2 regions of the Halomonas koreensis genome follow, and region 2 is predicted to be linked to the other one. Evidence: riboswitches for the same ligand, from Rfam matches in the RefSeq annotation. Region 2 holds a riboswitch; the other holds the start of a gene.
What was found. A riboswitch is a leader RNA that binds a small molecule or an ion and turns the genes downstream of it on or off. The one in region 2 is predicted to bind thiamine pyrophosphate.

Region 1 (3,166 bases), on a different contig from region 2:
GGGCATCCTGCCGGACCAGACGCCGAGCTGGGGCAGCGGCGTCTTCGCGCCCTTCTTCGGCCGCCCGGCCTATACCGCCACCCTGCTGCCCAAGCTGGTGGCGCGCACCGAGGCTCGGGTGGTCACCGGGGTGGCCCGCCGGCTGCCGGGGCGCGGCTTCGCGCTGCACTTCCTGGCCGCCGACGAGCGGGTCCACGATACCGACGAGGCGATCTCGGCGGCCGGGGTCAATGCCTGCGTGGAGGCGGTGATCGCCCTGGACCCGGCCCAGTATCAGTGGGAATACAAGCGCTACCGCAAGACGCCCGAGGAGCTCGAGGGCCGGCCGGACTGGAAGCGCCAGCGCCTCTACTGACCGTTGGAAAACCTTTCCATTTCTTCCCTGGCATCTGCCCGACAAGCTGGTAGACTCGGGGACACTCGCTTGACGGGGTGCCGGTGAATCCGGCTGAGACGGCGCAGGCAATCCAGCGCCGATCCCGTGGAACCTGATCCGGGTGGGCGTGGGCCACGGCCCCGCGTGAACCGGCGTAGGGAATCGAGCGGTGGGCACGACGCGCCGGCCCTTGCGTCGCCCCTCCCCCCGCTTCCGCTGCGCCCGCCCTCCGGATCCCGACCCGATCGGAGGCATGATGGGCTACCGCTTCAGTGATCTGACCGCCGCCTGCCAGGACGACTGGCGCGCCTACGTGGAGCACGACTTCGTCCGCGCCCTGGGGGCCGGCACCCTCGAGCCGGGCGCCTTCCGCCACTACCTGCAGCAGGACTACCTGTTCCTGGTGCATTTCGCCCGCGCCTATGCCCTGGCCGCCTACAAGAGCCAGGACCTCGCCGAGCTGCGCCAGGCCTTCGACGGCCTGAAGACCATCCTCGACGTCGAGCTGGACCTGCACATCGGCTTCTGCCGCGACTGGGGCATCGACGAGGCCGACCTCGCGGCCCTGCCCGAGGCTCGCGCCACCCTGGCCTATACCCGCTACGTGCTCGATGCCGGCAGCCGCGGCGACCTGCTCGACCTGCGCGTGGCCCTGTCGCCCTGCCTGGTGGGCTACGGCGAGATCGCGGGCTGGCTTGCCGAGCAGCCCTTCACGGTGCGCGGCGAGGCCAACCCCTTCGAGGCCTGGATCGCCATGTACGAAAGCGAGGACTTCCAGGCCGCCATGCGCGCCGAGCGCGCCTGGCTCGATGCCCGCCTGGCCGAGGTCACGCCGGCGCGCTTCGCGCGGCTGGCCGGCATCTTCCGCGATGCCACCCGGCTGGAGATCGACTTCTGGCAGATGGGGCTGGATCGCGCTGACTGAGCGCCGCTGGCCCCATCGACGGGCCGCGCCTGGCCCTGGCGGTGCCAGGCGCGGCCGGCACACTGGATGACCACCGCCCATACCACTCGCTTGACGGGGTGCCGTTGACGACGGCTGAGATCATGCGGCGCAAGCGCCGAGCATGGATCCCGTTGAACCTGAACTGGCTAGGACCAGCGTAGGGATCAAGCGACACGCCGCCGCGCCTTGTGCGCGACGGCCGCTGTCCTCCCCTGCGGTCCTCCCCGACAACACGCCAACCCCTGGGAGACCGACCGATGGCTAAGACCGACCACTTCCTCGCCGAGAGCGCCCGCGTCGACGAGGCCGCGATCCAGGCACTGCCCGGCTCGCGCAAGCGCTACGTCGAGGGCTCGCGGCCCGACATCCGCGTGCCCTTCCGCGAGATCAGCCTGTCGCCGACCCGCACCTCCGGGGCCGACGAGGCCAACCCGCCGCTGCTGGTCTACGATACCTCCGGCCCCTACACCGACCCCGAGGCCGAGATCGACCTGCGGAAAGGCCTGCCGGAATTGCGTCGGGCCTGGATCGAGGAACGCGACGACACCGAGTTCCTCGACGGGCCGACCTCCGAGTACGGCCGGCGCCGCGCCAACGACCCGATGCTCGCCCCGCTGCGCTTCGACCTGACCCGCACGCCGCGCCGCGCCAAGCCCGGCCGCAACGTCACCCAGCTGCACTACGCCCGCCAGGGCATCGTCACCCCGGAGATGGAATTCATCGCCATTCGCGAGAATCAGCGCCGGCAAGCCCTGGGCAGCGAGGAGGTCGAGCGCATCCTCGGCCACCAGCATCCCGGCGAGCGCTTCGGCGCCCGCCTGCCGGAGGAGATCACCCCGGAGTTCGTCCGCGACGAGGTCGCCGCCGGCCGGGCGATCATCCCGTGCAACATCAACCACCCGGAATCCGAGCCGATGATCATCGGCCGCAACTTCCTGGTGAAGATCAACGGCAACCTGGGCAACTCCGCGGTGACCTCCTCCATCGAGGACGAGGTCGACAAGATGACCTGGGGCATCCGCTGGGGCTCGGACACCGTCATGGACCTGTCCACCGGGGCCAACATCCACGAGACCCGGGAGTGGATCATCCGCAACGCCCCGGTGCCGATCGGCACCGTGCCCATCTACCAGGCCCTGGAGAAGGTGAACGGGGTGGCCGAGGACCTGAGCTGGGAGGTGTTCCGCGACACCCTGATCGAGCAGGCCGAACAGGGGGTCGACTACTTCACCATCCACGCCGGGGTGCTGCTGCGCTACGTGCCGCTGACCGCCAAGCGGACCACCGGCATCGTCTCCCGCGGCGGCTCGATCATGGCCAAGTGGTGCCTCTATCACCACCGGGAGAGCTTCCTCTACGAGCACTTCGAGGAGATCTGCGAGATCTGCAAGCAGTATGACGTGGCCTTCTCGCTGGGCGACGGCCTGCGCCCCGGCTCGGTGGCCGACGCCAACGACGCGGCCCAGTTCGCCGAACTCGAGACCCTGGGCGAGCTGACCCGCATCGCCTGGCAGCACGACGTCCAGGTGATGATCGAGGGCCCCGGCCACGTGCCCATGCACCTGATCAAGGAGAACATGGACAAGCAGCTCGCCGAGTGCGACGAGGCGCCCTTCTACACCCTGGGGCCGCTGACCACCGACATCGCGCCGGGCTACGACCACATCACCTCCGGCATCGGCGCGGCGATGATCGGCTGGTACGGCTGCGCCATGCTCTGCTACGTGACCCCCAAGGAGCACCTGGGGCTGCCCAACAAGGACGACGTCAAGACCGGCATCATCACCTACAAGATCGCCGCCCACGCCGCCGACCTGGCCAAGGGCCACCCGGCCGCCCAGCGC
Region 2 (3,166 bases):
TCGAACACCGAGACGATGTCGGTGTGGCCCTCGCCGGGCAGGATGGTGCCGCCGTAGACGAAGACGGCGGGCCGGTCGAGCCTCGCCAGGCCGATCAGGCAGCCCGGCATGTTCTTGTCGCAGCCGCCCAGGGCCACCAGGCCGTCGAAGCCCTCGCAGCCCGCCACCGTCTCGATGGAGTCGGCGATCACCTCCCGCGACACCAGCGAGTACTTCATGCCCTCGGTGCCATTGGCGATGCCGTCGGAGATGGTGATGGTGTTGAAGATCACCCCCTTGCCGCCGGCGGCATCGGCCCCGTCCCGGGCCCGCTCGGCCAGCTCGCCGATATGGCTGTTGCAGGGGGTGACCCGGCTCCAGGTGGAGGCGATGCCCACCTGGGGCCGGGCGAAGTCGGCGTCCTCGAAGCCCACCGCCCTCAGCATGGCGCGGCTGGCCGACTTGCCGACGCCATCCACCACCGGGGCGGAGTGGCGACGGCGCGGGTCCCGGGGCGTCTCGCTCATGGCACGACCTCCTCTTTCGGTTCGGGGAACCTTCAGAGGGTGGTCGCCAATGCCCGGGCTGGCAACCGCTCAGGCGGCGCGACGCACCGCGGCGGGCCGCCACCAGGCCACCAGCAGGGCCACCAGGCTGGAGGCCGCCAGCGCGCCGAGGAAGGGCGGCAGGGTCGGCACCCCGCCCGGGAAGCTCGCCGCCAGCAGGCCCGCGGCGAGGCTGCCCGAGGCGATCCAGCCCGGCAGCACGGCGCCGGCCAGGCCCGCCACCCCACCGGCCAGGGCCGCGGCGGCGCTCATCCGCGGCCACAGCCCGAGCAGCACCGGCACCACGATGGCGGCGCACAGCAGGTCGGCGATCAGGAACAGCCGCAGCACGGAGAGCCCCTGCAGGGCGATGGCCACCACCGGCACCATCAGCGCCACGGTCACCCAGCGCGCCGCGCCCAGCGAGCGGCCGCGCGCCGCGCCGCCGGCCACCACCAGGGAGGCGATGCCGTTCTGCAGGGTATCCACACTGGAGGCCACCAGGGTCACCGCCAGCACCAGGGCCGGCAGGGCCAGCCAGGCCGGCGCCTCGCCGAGCAGCGCGAAGAAGGGGATCGGCGGCTCGCCCAGCGAGACGCCCGCCATGGCGGCCAGCATCCCCAGGCCGCCGACCACCGCCACCACCAGCACGGTCACCGCGCCGCCCAGCCAGGCGCCCCGACCCAGCGCCCGGGCGTCCCGGGCCGCCCAGACCCGCTGCCAGTAGCCCTGGTGGAAGAGGTTGGCCGCGGTCACGGCGATCACCAGGGTCAGGGCCACGGCCAGGGCATCGCCGGTGGGAATGGCAGGCATGGCGGCGTCCGCCGGCAACGCCGGCAGCCGCGTCAGGGCCACGCCGCCGACCAGTCCCAGCAGCGCCAGCAGCAGCCAGGCCTGCCAGCGGTCGGTGGCCAGGCTGGCCCGCAGGCCGCCCAGGGCCGTGTAGACCAGGGTGGCCAGCGCCACCCCGACCACCACCAGGTTGGCGGGCACGTCGGAGAGCAGCCCGGTGATGGCGCCGATGGCGGTGAGCTCGGCGGCCAGGAAGCAGGCCATGTAGAGGATGGAGACCAGCGCCACCCAGCGTCGCACGCCGGAGCCGAAGCAGGCGCCGGCATACTCGCCGATGCTGCGCCCCTCGGGCAGGCGGCGGCGGATGGCGGGCCCGAAGGCGCCGAGCACGATGAACGGCAGCGCCGAGCCCAGGGCGTAGCCGGCCAGGGCGACCGGGCCGGCGAAGGCGCCGATCTCCGGCGGGGCGAAGAGGATCCAGGCGCCCATCCCGGAGGCCAGGAAGGACAGCCCCAGGGTCGGGGCGGACTGGGAGTTGCGGGCGGTGACATAGTCGTCGAGGGGGCCATCGGCCCGGCGGGCCCGCAGGCCCAGGACGGTAAAGCAGAGCAGCGCCGCGCCGAGCACGGCTGACGTCAGGTAAGGCATGTCGCACTTCCTCCGCCGGCATGAACCGGATCAGGTTCCAGGGTCAGCGTCGAACGCTCTCTCAGCCCCGCGTGGCGGGACTCCCCTGGCGACAGTGGATGAATTGTCGTTGACGAACCTCAAGATTTTCGACGCTAAGTCGATATAGGCTCGTGACACCATGATGCCACAATGACGCCAGCCTTCGCACGATCACCCCGAGAGCCCGCCATGCCGTTTACCGAAGCCAAGGAACACGCGCCCGGTCGCCTGCACCGGATCTTCGCCGACCCCTACACCGCCTTCGACAACCTGGTCGGGGAACGCCTGCTGCACCTGCGCGTCGCGCTGGATACCCTGCTCGGCGAGCCGATGCGCGACGGCCGGCTGACGCTTCGGGTGATCCACGGTTGGGAGAACGGCGGCTGCGAGCCCGCGGACCTGCACCACAGCGAGCGCCGCCTCGGCGGCTTCGAGGACTTCCGGGCCCTGGCTCGCCACTACCATGAAGCCGCCGAGGCCCTGGCGCCGCTGCCCCGGGACGACACCTCGCTGCTGGCCGCGCCCCTGGCCGAGGCCATCGCCGACGCCGAGGCGGCGGGCCAGGCCGTCGACGCCGAGACCCGCGAGCTGCCGGCCCGCTGGCCGGCCTTTCCCCGGGGGCTGTCCCTCTACACCTTCTTCAAGGTCTATCACCGCCTGACCTACGGCGAGGACGACGCCTACCGCTCGATTCGCTGCGAGACCCCCGCGGGCCAGCGCGAGATCCACGAGTTCCATCTCGAGGAAGGCGAATTCGCCATCGTCGTGCCCGCCGAGGGCGAGACCGGCGAGAGCGTGCTGATCCTGCACGAGAGCCAGCTGGAGCCGGTGCAGGCGCTGCTGGAGGAAAGCCTGGCCGCCGCCTGAGGCGCCGGCCGGCACGCCGTCAGTCGAAGGCGATCACCTGGCGGATGGCCCGGCCCGCGGCCAGCGCCTCGAAGCCCGCATTGATCTCGTCCAGCGACAGCACCCGGGACAGCAGCCTATCCACCGGCAGCCGCCCCTGGCGGAACAGCCCCGCATAGCGCGCCACGTCGCGCACCGGTACGCAGCTGCCCACGTAGCTGCCGCGCAGGGTGCGCTCCTCGGCCACCAGGCTGACCTGCGGAATGGCCAGCTTGCGCTCGGGATGGGCCAGGCCGCCGGTCACGGTCAGCCCGCCCCGCCGGGTGATGGCGTAG

Region 1: linked by a shared signal. The riboswitch ahead of thiC (phosphomethylpyrimidine synthase ThiC) and the one ahead of QC818_RS01175 (SLC5/6 family protein) in region 2 are both predicted to bind thiamine pyrophosphate.

The regions. Positions count from the first base shown of each region.
Region 1 is NZ_JARWAK010000010.1:21,367-24,532, reverse strand. It holds gene QC818_RS11970 (lysophospholipid acyltransferase family protein) at 1-355, shown strand, start outside; TPP riboswitch at 419-555, shown strand; gene tenA (thiaminase II) at 633-1,301, shown strand; TPP riboswitch at 1,386-1,503, shown strand; gene thiC (phosphomethylpyrimidine synthase ThiC) at 1,580-3,166, shown strand, end outside.
Region 2 is NZ_JARWAK010000001.1:243,634-246,799, reverse strand. It holds gene ilvD (dihydroxy-acid dehydratase) at 1-506, opposite strand, end outside; gene QC818_RS01175 (SLC5/6 family protein) at 576-1,964, opposite strand; TPP riboswitch at 1,954-2,061, opposite strand; gene QC818_RS01170 (hypothetical protein) at 2,175-2,852, shown strand; gene QC818_RS01165 (zinc-dependent alcohol dehydrogenase family protein) at 2,872-3,166, opposite strand, start outside.